DNA from 2 places in the Methylosinus sp. LW4 genome. Region 1 is predicted to be linked to the other one. Evidence: riboswitches for the same ligand, from Rfam matches in the RefSeq annotation. Region 1 holds a riboswitch; the other holds the start of a gene.
What was found. A riboswitch is a leader RNA that binds a small molecule or an ion and turns the genes downstream of it on or off. The one in region 1 is predicted to bind fluoride.
Positions count from the first base shown of each region.

Region 2: another riboswitch for fluoride. It lies ahead of METLW4_RS0106645 (hypothetical protein); the one in region 1 lies ahead of smbP (small metal-binding protein SmbP).

Region 1 covers NZ_KB900626.1:3,696,638-3,703,490, reverse strand. Annotated here, with positions in the region: gene METLW4_RS0118435 (DEAD/DEAH box helicase) at 1-2,532, shown strand, start outside; gene METLW4_RS0118430 (DUF190 domain-containing protein) at 2,534-2,869, opposite strand; gene crcB (fluoride efflux transporter CrcB) at 2,872-3,270, opposite strand; gene smbP (small metal-binding protein SmbP) at 3,333-3,686, opposite strand; fluoride riboswitch at 3,981-4,042, opposite strand; gene METLW4_RS0118410 (DUF1491 family protein) at 4,192-4,542, shown strand; gene METLW4_RS0118405 (GNAT family N-acetyltransferase) at 4,539-5,045, shown strand; gene queC (7-cyano-7-deazaguanine synthase QueC) at 5,021-5,740, opposite strand; gene METLW4_RS0118395 (DUF4180 domain-containing protein) at 5,776-6,150, opposite strand; gene METLW4_RS25320 (sensor histidine kinase) at 6,212-6,853, opposite strand, start outside.
Region 2 covers NZ_KB900626.1:1,308,190-1,315,042, forward strand. Annotated here, with positions in the region: gene METLW4_RS0106635 (alpha/beta fold hydrolase) at 1-694, shown strand, start outside; gene METLW4_RS0106640 (hypothetical protein) at 701-1,150, opposite strand; gene METLW4_RS0106645 (hypothetical protein) at 1,387-1,833, opposite strand; fluoride riboswitch at 1,896-1,958, opposite strand; gene chrA (chromate efflux transporter) at 2,101-3,342, shown strand; gene METLW4_RS0106655 (hypothetical protein) at 3,335-3,979, opposite strand; gene pal (peptidoglycan-associated lipoprotein Pal) at 4,286-4,804, shown strand; tRNA gene METLW4_RS0106665 (tRNA-Trp) at 4,892-4,968, shown strand; gene METLW4_RS0106670 (hypothetical protein) at 5,061-6,853, shown strand, end outside.

The DNA of each region.
Region 1 (6,853 bases):
CGCTGGCTGATGGAGGAGGTCGGCGTCGCGCCGCCCGCCGCGGAGCAGCTGGTCGACTATCTCGCCGGAGCGCTCGGCGCCTTCGGCGGCGTGCTGCCGACGCAGGATTGCCTCGTGCTGGAACGCTTTTTCGACGAGGCGGGCGGAATGCAGCTCGTCGTGCATTCGCCCTTCGGCGGGCGCATCAATCGCGCCTTCGGCCTCGCATTGCGCAAGCGCTTTTGCCGCAAGTTCAACTTCGAGCTTCAGGCGGCGGCGACGGAAGACAACATACTGCTCTCGCTCACCACGGCGCATAGTTTCGAGCTCGCCGAGGTGGCGAAATATCTTCATTCCAACAGCGTGCGCGGCGTGCTGGTGCAGGCGATGCTGACCGCGCCCATGTTCATGACGCGCTGGCGCTGGACGGCGGGAATCTCGCTCGCTCTGCCGCGCTTCCAGGGCGGCAAGAAGACGCCGCCGCAATTTCTACGCATGCAGGCGGAGGATTTGGTCGCCGCCGTCTTTCCCGATCAGATCGCCTGCGCCGAAAATCTCGCCGGCGAGCGCGAGGTTCCCGACCATCCGCTGACCAACCAGACCATTTGGGACTGTCTGCACGAGGCGATGGATATTGACGGGCTGGAGCGGCTGCTGCGGCGCATGGAGTCGGGCGAGGTGCGCGTCGTCGCCTGCGATCTCACCCAGCCTTCGCCGCTGGCGCTGGAGGTGCTCTCCGCGCGGCCTTACGCTTTCCTCGACGACGCCCCCCTCGAGGAGCGCCGCGCGCAGGCGGTGATGGCGCGACGCTGGCAGGACCCGCAGAGCGCCTCCGATCTCGGCCGGCTGGACGCGGAGGCGATCGAGCGCGTGAAGTCCGAGGCCTGGCCCGAGCCGATCGACCCGGAGGAACTGCATGACGCGCTGCTTTGGATCGGTTGCCTCACCGAGGCGGAGGTCGCCGCCGCGCCGGACTGGGCCGCATGGCTCGAGGCGCTGGCTCGCCAAAAGCGCGCGACGCGTTTCGAGACCGGGGCGGCGAGCTTCTGGGTCGCGGCGGAGCGGCTGACGCAATTTCACGCGCTCTGGCCCAAGGCGCGGCTGGCGCCGAAAATTTCGCCGCCCGAGAGCGAGGCGCCGGCGCTGTGGTCGGCCGAGCAGGCGCTGATCGAAATCTTGCGCGGTCGGCTCGAGGGGCTGGGTCCGGTCACGCAGACGGGGCTCGCCGCGGCGCTCGGCCTCGAGCCTACGAGTCTGACGACCGCGCTGGTCGCGCTGGAAGCGGAAGGCACGATCATGCGCGGGCGTTTCCTGCCCGGCGCCAATGACGAGCAATGGTGCGACCGCCGCCTGCTGGCGCGCATCCACCATTACACGATCAAGCGCCTGCGCGCCGAGATCGAGCCCGTTGCGGCGCGCGACTTCCTGCGCTTCCTCTTCGATTGGCAGCATGTCGCCGAGGAGGCGCGGCTGAAAGGGCCGGAGGCGCTGACCGCCGCTCTCTCGGGCCTCGAGGGATATGAAGCGCCGGCGGGCGCCTGGGAGACGGAAATCCTCCCCGCGCGCCTCTCCGATTACGAGACCGGATATCTCGATTCGCTCTGCCTCTCCGGCCGCATCGCCTGGGCGCGGTTGACGCCGCCCGCCGCCGCCAAGGGCGCCCGCATGGTCTCGCCGATCAAAAGCTCGCCGATCGCTCTCTTGGAGCGGCGAAGGCTGGCCGATTGGACCTCGATCGCGACGCCCGCCGAGCCGCCGGCGCTGAGCGGCCGCGCGCAATTGGCGCTCGAGACGCTGCGCGCCGAGGGGGCGCTGTTCTTCGAGGAGCTGGTCGACGCCTCGCGCCTGCTGCGCTCCGAGCTGGAGACGGCGCTGGGCGAGCTGGCCGCGCTCGGCCTCGTCACCTCGGACAGTTTCGGCGGGCTGCGCGCGCTGCTCGTGCCTTCCGAGAAGCGCAAGCCTTTCGACGGCGCGCGGCGGCGCGGCAAAGTGCTCTCCTTCGGCATGGAGAGCGCCGGGCGCTGGTCCCTCATTCGCCGCGCCTATGCGGCGCCGGGCTCACAGGCGCGTCACGCTTGCGTGGAGCACATCGCGCAGGCGCTGCTGCGCCGCTATGGCGTCGTCTTCTGGCGCCTTTTGGCGCGCGAAGGCGGCTGGCTGCCGCCCTGGCGCGATCTCCTGCGCGTCTATCGGCGGCTCGAGGCGCGCGGCGAAATTCGCGGCGGGCGTTTCGTCGCCGGCTTTTCCGGCGAGCAATATGCGCTGCCGGACGCCGTCGGCCTGCTGCGCGAGATTCGCCGCCGGCCCGCCGATGGGCGATATGTGTCGCTGTCGGCGGCCGATCCGCTCAATCTCATCGGCGTGCTGACTCCGGGCGGGAAGCTCGCCGCGCTCACCGGCAATCGCCTGCTCTATCGCGACGGCCTCCCCATAGCCGCGCTCGCCGGCGGCAAAATCGAATTTCTGACGAACGTCGACGAAGCGACGCGATGGGAGGCGGAGAAACGCCTCATCCGTTCGGCGGCGCGGGGACAGCTCGCCGATCTGGCGTGAGTCACATCTTCTCGCCATAGCGCATCACGCGCACTTTCTCGAGCGTGACCAGCCCGCCGCTCATCATCGCATCGAGCGTCGGCAGAAAGGCGTCGATCTTCTCCTCCTCGTCGACGATCTCTATGACGATGGGAAGGTCTTCCGAGAGGCTCAAAATCTTCGTGGTGCGCATCCGGCTGCTGTGGCCGAATCCCGCAGGACCGCGCAGCACGGTGGCGCCGGCGAGATGCAGCGCGCGCGCCGTCCGCACGATCGCCTCATGCAGCGGCCGCCCTTCGAACTTCTCGTCCTCGCCGATGAAGATGCGCAGCAGAGTCGCGTCTCGAGGCAATTGCATCGTCAGGCTCCTTTCAACGCGTTGAGATGAGCGGCGGCGACATGTCCGAGCCAGACCGCGAAAAGGCAGAGCCCGAACGACAGGCCGATATTGGCGAGCGCGGCGAAGGCCTCGCCGCCGCGCGCCAGATTGAGCGTCTGCAGGCCGAAGGAGGAGAAGGTCGTATAGCCCCCGCATAGGCCGATCATCACGAATTGGCGCGTCTGCGTGTCGACGAAGAGACGGCCGTCCCCCGGCGCCGTGAGCGTCGCGAAAAAGCCGATGGCGAAGCAGCCGGAGACATTCACGATCAGCGTGCCCCAGGGAAAGGCCTCGCCGAAGCAGCGGGAGATCGCTCCCGAGAGCCAATAACGCGCGACGCCGCCGATCGCGCTGCCGATCATGATGAGAACATAGATCATCGCGAGCCTTTGCCTGTCAGAGATTCGCGCGAGGCCGACCGCGGCCTCGCGCGGCGCGAAGCTTATTTTGCGCTCTCCTTGCTCGCCTCCTCGAGATGCGAGAGCGCTTCCTTCGCCTGCGCGGTTCCCGCTTCGGCGTGGTTGGCGCGCCCTTCCTCTATCGCCGCCTTTATATGGACGATCGCCTCCGCCAGATGCGGATTGGGCTTGAATTTCTGCAGTCCCTCGGCTTTCTCGAGCGCGAGATCGGCGTGATAGGAGAGCAGGCCGGTGTCATGCAGCTTGCCGCCCTGGGTGATCGCCTCATTGACGTGATAGATCGCCTGGTCCAGCCGGTCGTCGGCGCGCGCGAGCGTCGACCCGAGAAGCGCGGCGAGGCCGAGGCTCGCGGCGAGCCCGAATGTGCGAATATTCATCTCACTCTCCTCTTCCGACCATTGCGGTCGGGGTTTCGGATTCGATTTTTCGTCGCCGGCCGCGCCGATGCGGCGCAGCCGATGAACGCGGTCATTCGAATCTCATTCGATAGGCCGTGACCGCCCGGCCATGGGCGCGCGCCTCGGCGCGACGAAGCTCGATCGACAGCGCGGCGCTGGCTGCGCGTTCGATGGATGGAATTGGAAGAAACGGAGAAACCGCGGCGCGCTGACTCATGACGGACCCCTGCCGAGCGAATAGATCGCTCTCTCCGACGATCGGTCGACCGTCGGACGTAAGCAGGAGTCATCAGCCTTTGCGGCGGTTGAAGGGGGACCCCATCCCCCGGCCGCACGCGCGAGCGGCGGCCTTCGCGAAATTGGTATCTGAGCAATGAGACAGCGTCAAGAACGAGCTGGAGCAGAGCATTGCGCGCGAGGCCGCGCGCGCGAAGCCATGCCGAAAGCGCTTGCGCGGACGGGCTCGAATGGCTGAAAAGAATTCATGCGTCTTCGATCCGACTTTTTCGTCTCCGCCCTCATCCGCCGCGCCGAGACGGCCGGCTCCGTCGCCATGCTGCGCCGCCGCGGCTCCGAGGAAGCGGGCGCGATCTTCGTGAAGATCGACAGGCTGGATGGACGCGCGGCGCTGCTCGGGCCGGCGCCGCAGAGCGTGGATTTGCCGGAGGGCGTCGATCGCCTGTTTGCGCGTCTGCACGCCGACGAATGGGTGACGCCGCTGGAGGCGGAGGAGCGCGTCCGCAAGGAGATCGCCTTCGACCCAGATCTGTGGCTGGTCGAGATCGAGGATCGCGAGGGCAAGAGCTTCGTCGACATAGCGGCGCGAGCGGCGTGATCCGATCGATCCGCCCCGCTCGAGGCGGCGACGCGCCGGCGATCTGGCGCGTCATCGGCCCGACCATCCGCGCCGGCGAGACCTATGCGCTCGATCGCGACATGACCGAGGCCGACGCCCTCGCCTATTGGCTGGGCGCGGATCGCGAGACCTTCGTCGCGGAAGACGACGAAGGGAGGATCGTCGGCTCCTATTATTTGCGCGCCAATCAGGCCGGCGGCGGAGCCCATATCTGCAATTGCGGCTATATGACCAGCGTCGAAGCGGCCGGTCGCGGCGTCGCGCGCGCAATGTGCGCGCATTCTCTGGATCATGCGCGCGAGCGCGGCTTTCGCGGCGTGCAATTCAACTTCGTCGTCGAGACGAATCTCCGCGCCATTCGCCTATGGCGCTCTTTCGATTTCGAGATCGTCGGCCGGCTGCCGCGCGCCTTCCGGCATCCGACGCAGGGCTTCGTCGACGCCCTCGTGATGTTTCGTCAGCTCGGCGCGCCGGACGGCTGAGCCGCGCGATATTTCTCCCAGCCGGCGGCGCGCAGGCGGCAGGCCGGACATTCGCCGCAGCCATGGCCCCAGTCGAAACGCTTGCCGCGCTCGCCGAGATAGCAGGTGTGGCTCTCCTCGACGATGAGCCGCACCAGCGGCTCGCCGCCCAGCTCCTCGGCGAGCTTCCAGGTCGCGGCCTTGTCGATCCACATCAGCGGCGTGAGGATTTCGAGCTTACGATCCATGCCGAGCGTCAGCGCCGTCTCCACCGCGCGGATCGTCGCGTCGCGGCAATCGGGATAGCCGGAAAAATCCGTCTCGCACATGCCGCCGACGAGGCTGCCGATCCCGCGCCGATAGGCGAGCGCCGCCGCGAAGGCGAGGAAGAGAATATTGCGCCCCGGCACGAAAGTGTTCGGCAGGCCGGAGGCGTCGAAGGCGATCTCCGCCTCGCGCGTCAACGCCGTGTCGGAGATGGCGCCGAGCGCTTCGATCGATATGGTGTGATCCTCGCCGAGCCGCTCCGCCCACAGCGGCGAGATGCGCGCCAGTCCCTCCCGCAGCACGCCGCGCTGCTCGAGCTCGACGCGATGACGCTGGCCATAGTCGAAGCCGACCGTCTCGACGCGCGCGAAACGCGAGAGCGCAAAAGCGAGGCAGGTGGCGGAATCCTGCCCGCCGGAGAAGAGGACGAGGGCGGAGTCTGACGTCAACACGATGCCTCTCTATGGTTCGCCGCAGCGGAGCGTCAGGAACGCAGGGCCGAGAGCTTGCGAGTCAGCGCGTCGATATCGTCGACGAACCATATGGATCGCCCACGATTCGCTTCATAGACGAAATCGCGCGTCGATCGGCTTCGATCCGTATGAGCGGATATATCCCCGATGATCGCCAATCGAAGACTGTAGTTGACGAATTTCTGGATCGTTTCGCCCGCGACGCGCGTTTCGAGGCGAAAGAAATCTTCCGTTATTCGGGCGACCGGTATGGCCACCAAATTCGCCTGATGCTCCCAGGCCGCGCTCACAAAAGCATTGGCGTCGCGCTCGGTCTCGAGCTTTGCGCCCTCTGCGCAGCAGAGCAGCGTGCGAACGCCATGGATGTCACGCGCGATATCCGTCATTTCGCCTGCCTTCTCTGGCGTCGATGGGAGGCGATTGTAGCTGAAATCGCGTCCGGCGTCCTCACGCCGCCGCATTCCTCCGCCGCTCGACGCTGGCGAATTGCGGGGCGTCGTCGTCGAATTTCGGCAGCGCGTTCATCACGCGCTCCGGCGGGAAGACGACGATCGCCTCCGTGCCTTCGCGCACTCTGGACTTCAGCTTGAACAGGCCGCCGTGCAGATCGACGAGGCCCTTGACGATGGGCAGGCCGAGGCCGGTGCCCTCCTCTGCGTTCTTCTGCGCCAGCGTGCCGCGGCCGAAGGAGGACATGACGACGGCGATCTCCTCCTCTGGAATGCCCGGACCCGTGTCGCGGATCGCCACATATTGCCCGCCGGCGCTGGTCCAGCCGATCTTGAGCGTCACCTGGCCGCCCTGCGGCGTGAATTTGATGGCGTTGGTCAAGAGGTTCAGCACGATCTGCCGCACCGCGCGCTCATCGGCCCAAATGCGCGGGAGATCGGGCTCCTTGGCCTCGATCATCTCAATGCCGCGCTTTTGCGCGCGAATGGTCAGGAGATGGCGGCAATCCTCGACGACGCCGGCGAGCGAGACGCTCTCCTCCTTCAGCTCATAACGGCCCGCCTCGACGCGCGAGAGATCGAGAATCTCGTTGATGAGCATGAGGAGATGCTGGCCGCTCGAGTGAATGTCCTGCGAGTA
Region 2 (6,853 bases), 2.4 Mb from region 1:
CGATCCGCGCAAGGGCCATGTCGATGATTTCGCGCTCTATCAGCGCGATCTCGACGCCTTCATCACCGACGTCCTGGCGCTCGAATGCCCCTCCCCCTGGCATGCGCTGGCGCATTCCATGGGCGGCGCCATATTGCTCGATCGCGTCCATTCGGCGCGCTCGCCATTCGATCGCGTCATCGTCGCCGCGCCAATGGTCGATTTCGAAGGGCTGCGCTTTCCGATCGGCGCGCGCGCCATCGCCGACACGCTCGACATGTTCGGCCTCGGCGCCATGTATGTGCCGGGCGGCGGACCGAAATCGCTGGAGGAGCTGCCCTTCGAGGGCAATCGTCTGACCTCCGATCCCGCGCGCTTCTCCCGCAACGCCGACATCGTGCGCGCCGCGCCGCATCTCGCCATCGGCGATCCGACGGTCGGCTGGGTCAACGCCGCCTTCCGGCTGATGAAACAATTCGCCGCGCCCGAATACGCCCGCGCCGTGCGCTCGCCGGTGATGGCCTTTCTCTGCGGGCGCGACCGCATCATTTCCTCCCGCGCGATCGAGCGCTTCGCCCAGCGGCTGCCGGTCGCGAGCCTCATCGAGGTTCCCGGCGCGCGTCACGAATTGCTGATGGAGCGCGACGAATTGCGCGAGCAATTCTGGGCGGCCTTCGACGCTTTCGTTCCCGGCGAGGCGGTGGATAGCGCCTGAGCGCTTTTACTCGAAGGCGGTCTGAAAGCGCACGATCGCCCGCGCCACCGGCCGCGTCGGCAGATAGCAGAAGGAATTGGTGGCGATCTTCGCCTCCTTGCAGTGCTCGTGCTCGGCGTTCCACTCATAGCCGAGCCGCTCCATGCAGGCGACGATATGATCGTGCAGCACTCTGCTGTTCTTGTGCCGCTCCTCCGGGAGCTTGCTCTCGCTGTCGAGCTCGCAATCGGTGACGTCGATCTTCAGCCCGGCGAAATAGCGCCCGCTGCTGCTGCTGGTGACGAAGACGAGCTCGGTCGCGACGATGAAGGCGAGACCGACGGCGAAAGCGACGCGCGCCTTGAACTTGCTGTCGAAATAATCGATGCCGATGAAGGACAGAGCGCCGAGCGCCAGCAATCCGCCGCCGAGCATGAGCGTCAGCGGAGCCACGAAGGCGGAGATATCCTCATTCATCGGCACGTCTCCCGTCTGTTCCCGACGGGGCGCCGCCTTCCCCTCAGTCTCGAGGTCAAATGGAGCATGTCCTCCAACCGGCAAGCGCCCCGCTGGGACGAGCGGCGAGCTTAGAGTCATTCCGGCTCGGATTGAACCGGAATGACTCGTGGTTTCCCTTGTTCGGTCGTGTTTTCTTCACGCGAACCGGCTCCCCCTTCGCTCGAAAGCGCTCGAGCCTCGCCGCAGCGCTCAGACTATTCGAATCGCAGCTGGAAAGCGGTGATGGTGCGGTCGAAGCCGGCGGTCGGCAGGTAGCAATAGGGATTGGTGGCGACCGGCGCGTCCTTGCAGTTGCGATGCGTCGGCGACCATTCATAGCCGGCCTCCTGCATGCAGCCGAGGATGTGCTTGTGAATGATGTTGACGTCGACGCCGAGGCGCGCCTCGGGATGCGCCGACTCTCCTTCCAGCTCACAGGCGGAAGTCTGCACCTGCTGCGCCTTGAAGAAGGAGACGCTGCTGCCGGCGAGCACGACCTCGAGCGCGGCGAGAACGAGGGAGCCCGCGACGAGCGCGGCGATCGCCTGGAAGCGCGACTTCAGAAATTGAATTTCGATGAAGTAGAGCCCGCCGGCGGCGATCAGCGCGCATCCGATGACGAGAGCGAAAGGGGTGACGAAAACCGAGAGATCCTGATTCATCTGCTTCCTCCTGCTTTATGAGCGCGCGAGCGCCCTCCTTCGATGATCTTGCGATCATCGGGCATCGAGCAGGAGTCATCAGCCTCTTCGGCGGTTATAGGGGGCACCCCATCCCCTGGCGCGCGGGCTATCGCCCTCGCGACCTTATGTAGCTAATTCGATACATAAAGCCGGCCGGATCGTCAATGCGCCGGCGAGCGGCGCGGCGGCTTTCGCGATCCCGCGCGCGAGCGTATGAGCCGCCGCGAGGACGAAACCAAAATGCTCATGCGCAACGACGAGGACGACAACATCGGCTCCAGCTCTCCACGGCGTTCGGCGCTCGAGACGCTTCTCGCCTTTGCGCAGCTGGGACTGACCAGCTTCGGCGGGCCGATCGCCCATATCGGCTATTTCCGGGCCGAATTCGTCGAGCGCCGCAAATGGCTGAGCGAGACGGCCTTCGCCGATTTCGTCGCGCTCTGCCAATTTCTTCCCGGACCGGCGAGCAGCCAGCTCGGCTTTATCCTGGGCATGTCGCGCGCCGGCCTGCTCGGCGGCTTCTCGGCCTGGCTCGGCTTTACCCTGCCGTCGGCCATCACCCTCGTCCTCTTCGCCTATGGCGTCTCGCAGCTCGGCGATGTCGCGCATCTTCCCTGGCTGCACGGCCTCGCGATCGTCGCCGTGGCCGTCGTCGCGCAAGCGGTCTGGGGAATGGCGCAATCCCTTTGCCCGGATCGCGAGCGCGCGACGATCGCGCTCGCGGCCATGATCCTCACTCTGGCGCTTCCCTCGGCCGCGGGCCAGATCGGCGCCATTGTCGGCGGCGGCCTCATCGGATGGCTGCTGCTCCCGCAGCGCGCGACGCCCGCCTCATCGCCGATCTCCACCGGCTTCATCGGTCGGCGCGCCGGCCTCGCCTCGCTGGCGCTCTTCGTCATCGTGCTGATCGGCGCTCCGATTCTCGCCGCGACCACCGGCGAGCATTGGCTCGCCCTTTTCGCGGCGTTCTATCGCTCGGGCGCTCTGGTGTTCGGCGGCGGCCATGTGGTGCTGCCGCTGCTGCAGCAGGCGGTGACTCCGCCGGGATGGATCGGCCCGGACGCTTTTCTCGCCGGCTACGCCGCCGCGCAGGCCGTCCCCGGCCCGCTCTTCACCTTCGCGGCTTTTCTCGGCGCAGCGATGCGCGAGCCGCCCAATGGCTGGGAGGGCGCGATTCTGTGCCTCGTCGCCATCTATCTTCCGTCCTTGCTGCTGCTTCTCGGCGTGCTGCCGTTCTGGGATGCGGTGCGCGGCCGATCCGCCATGCGCGCGGCGCTCGCCGGCGTCAATGCGGCGGTGGTCGGCATTCTCACGGGCGCGCTCTACACGCCGGTCTGGACCAGCGCGATCTTCTCGGCGGCGGATTTCTGCCTCGCGGCGGCGGCCTATCTGCTGCTGGTCTTCTGGCGGGCTCCGCCCTGGATCGTCGTCCTCTTCGGCGCGCTGGGCGCGGCGGCGATCGACTCTTTCGGCCGATCGCTCACTTGATCTCGGCGAAGCCCAGAGGCTTGGCGGCGGTCGGCGCAGAGGTCGGCTCGCCCCGCGTCGCGGCGGCGATCGTCACGCCTGATTCGGCGCCCGCCGCGGCGGCTATGGCCTCCGGCGTATCGGAGAGAAAGGCGGCGAGCTCGTCGGCGCCCCGCGCCGCGACCGCGGCCAGCGCGCGATCGTCGAGCAGCGTCCAGGGATCGCCGGCGCCGGTCACGGCCACCTCGTCAGTGAGGCGGCGGGCGCGTCGTCCATTGCGGTCGAAAATATCGAAGACATAGGCGAAGCGCGTCGCCCCTTCCGCGCTCGCATAGGCGGTGAGATAGCCGCGCAGCCGATAGGCGGCCGCCGGCTCCTCGGAAGCGGCGATGTCGCGGCTCTCCGTCGCGCGGGCGAAGGCCGGACGGAAACGCGCCAGCGCATCCTCCGGCGCGCCTTCCAGGCTGATGAGCGCCACGGGCGCGCCATGGGGGCTGACGCCGGGCCGCGCTGTCGGGCGCTGCCGCTGGGCGAGCTGCTCGGGCCGCGGATGGCCGATCTCCACCGCCGTATCGACGCAGCCGGCGAGCGTCAGCGCGCCGATCGCCGCGCAGAACGGCCCGAAAAAGCGAAGGGCGGAGCGTTTCAGATCGCGCATCGTCTCCAGCACCCTCCGCCTCATGATGAAGAAAGTGCTAACAATGATCCGGGCGGCGGTCCAGCCCCCGCATTCCCCATACGCAATTCCCTGTGGGACAAGGCGCATCGCCTTTCGCGCCGCCTTTTCGCCTCACTGCCGCCACGGACCGCGTCGACGATCAAGCTCACGTTAACCTTACCGCGCTTTCGCACGCCGCATCGGGGCGCGCAAAGCTTTCGTCAAGGTTGACGGAACCTTCGCTTAACCCCTGCGCAGATAGGACTGACGACAGCAGCGACCCGTCGTCAGAGGAGCTTAGAGGAAATGGCATTGCTTTCCGCCGCGCGCGCCCTGCGCTTCGCCGTCGCCGTTCTGGCGGCCGTCTCGCTCGGCGCCTGCGCCAAAAACGCCGAGGATGAGAACGCCGCGCTCGCCGGCGGCGCCGGCGCCAATGGCCGCGGCGGCTACGCCGCCCCCGGAAGCCCGCAGGATTTCGTCGTCAATGTCGGCGACCGCGTCTATTTCGAGACCGATTCGAGCGAGCTGACGACCACCGCGCAGGCGACGCTCGACAAGCAGGCCGACTGGCTGCAGCGCTACGGCCGCTATTCCTTCACCGTGGAGGGCCACGCCGACGAGCGCGGCACGCGCGAATATAATTTCGCGCTCGGCGCCCGCCGCGCCGAGGTGGTGAAGAATTATCTCGCCTCGCGCGGCCTCTCCGCCGGCCGCATCCGCACGATCAGCTATGGCAAGGAGCGTCCGGTCGCCGTCTGCGACGATATTTCCTGCTGGTCGCAGAACCGCCGCGCCGTCACCGTGCTGTCCGGCGGCAATTCTTGACCCGCAAAATGCGCCGAGGCCCCTCCCCGGCGCTTGCATCCTCGGCCGCGATGCGGCATGAGAGCCACGACGGCGCGCCGTCACCGCAGGAGTGTAGCTCAATCGGCTAGAGCACCGGTCTCCAAAACCGGGGGTTGGGGGTTCGAGTCCCTCCACTCCTGCCAGCTCCTCCCAAAATTCCGCCCAACAAAGATCGCGCGGCCGGGCTTTCGGCGAAGCGCGATATCGATGCGCATTTCGTGATCGGGATGTTTCGATGCGTTCCATGCTCGCCGGCGCCGCCATTCTCGCTTTTCTGATTTCCGCCGGCACGGCGAGCGCTTGTGGCGGCGGCGATCCGACGCCCGGACGCTGGTCGCTCGATCAGAGGAGCTATGCCGAGCAGAACGGCATGCCCTTCCTCGATCCGGGCAATGACACACGTCTCAATCTCCTCTTTCTGATGATCGACGCCGATCCGGCGCTGCGGCCGAAGGACGAGGCGATTTCAAAGGGTGAGGAGAAGCTCGACTTCTATTCCTCCGTGCTGTTCTTTCGGCCCGATTTCACCGACGCCTGCAGGAAAGGCGCAGGGGCGCGCGACCGCAAGGACGAGGCCGCGAGCGCTTTCGCCGACGGCGAGGGAACGCGCTGCGTCTCGCTCGACTCCGGCCGGGCCGCCTTCACGGCTGCGGTCGAGGCGGAGCCCGCGCTTTCCGCCGAAGAGCGGCGGGCGTTGATGGCGGCGCGGGACAAGATCGCTCCCTCCTGCCGCAATGAGAAAGCCGACGCGGCCGCGCAAAATGCGCTCGCGCAAGTCGCGCCCTCGGCCGCCGGGCAGGAGTTCGCGTCCTATCTGATCGGCGCCGACGCTTTCTACGAAGGCTATTTCGATCGCGCGCTGGAGCGCTTCGGCAAGCTCGAAACGGCGCGCAACGCCTGGCTGCGCGAGGCGGCGCGCTACATGACCGCCCGCGCTCTGCTCAACAAGGCGCAGATCGGCGCCTTCGCCGATTTCGACGCGACCGCGACGCCCAATGTGACCGATCGCGCGACGCTGACAGCGGCGCAGGCCGCCTTTCAGACCTATCTGAAATCCTATTCCACGGGGCGCTACGCCGCCTCGGCGCAGGGACTGTTGCGGCGCGTCTATTGGCTGGCGGCGGATGACGAGCGCCTCGCCGCCGAATATGGCCGGCGGATCGCGCAAGGGAGCGGCGCCAAGGTCGGTCTCGACGGCGTCGATCTGGCGCAGGAGATCGACGCCAAATATCTGACCACCGCCAAAGACCATGCGAGCCGCGAGCCGATCCTGCTGGCGACGCAGGATTTGATGAAGCTGCGCTCCGACGGCAAGGAGACGCATCTTCCGGCCGCGGAGCTGGACGCGCAGGCGCAGGCCTTCGCCGGCCACGCCGATCTCTTCGGCTTTCTGAAAGCCGCGCGCGCCTATTACGCCGACGCCGATTTTCCGGCGACGCTGCAAGCGCTCGGGGCTCCCGTCGCGGCGCCGCGCTCCTATCTCGCCTTCAGCCGAGAGACCTTGCGCGGCCAGGCGCTGATGGCCTCGGGCCAATATCCCCAGGCGATCGAGCATTGGGCGAAGCTGCGCGGCGCTGTCTCCAATCCCTTGTGGAAAGAGGCGGTCGAGCTGGGCCTCGCCCTGAGCTATGAGCGCGCCGGCATGGCGAACAAGGTCTTCCTGCCGGAGACGCGGCTCTCCTCGCCGCGCATTCGCGCGATTCTGCTGCGCCACACGGCCGGGCCGATCTTGCTGCGCATGGCCGTCGCCGACCCGCAGGGGAGCGCGGAGGAGCGCAAGCTCGCCCGTTTCCTCCTGCTCTACAAGGAAGCGACGCGCGGCCAATATGCGAATTTCCTGCGCGATTTCTCGGCCGAAGGCCTCGCCAAGGACGACGCCGAGGCGCCGGAGGTCTCCGATCTTCCCAAATCGGCGATCTTTTTGTCTTCGCCCGCCAATGAGCCCTATAAATGCCCGGCGCCCAAGGCGGTGGTCACGGAGCTCGCCGCCGATCCGCGCTCCGCGCATGGGCTGCTCTGCCTCGGCGA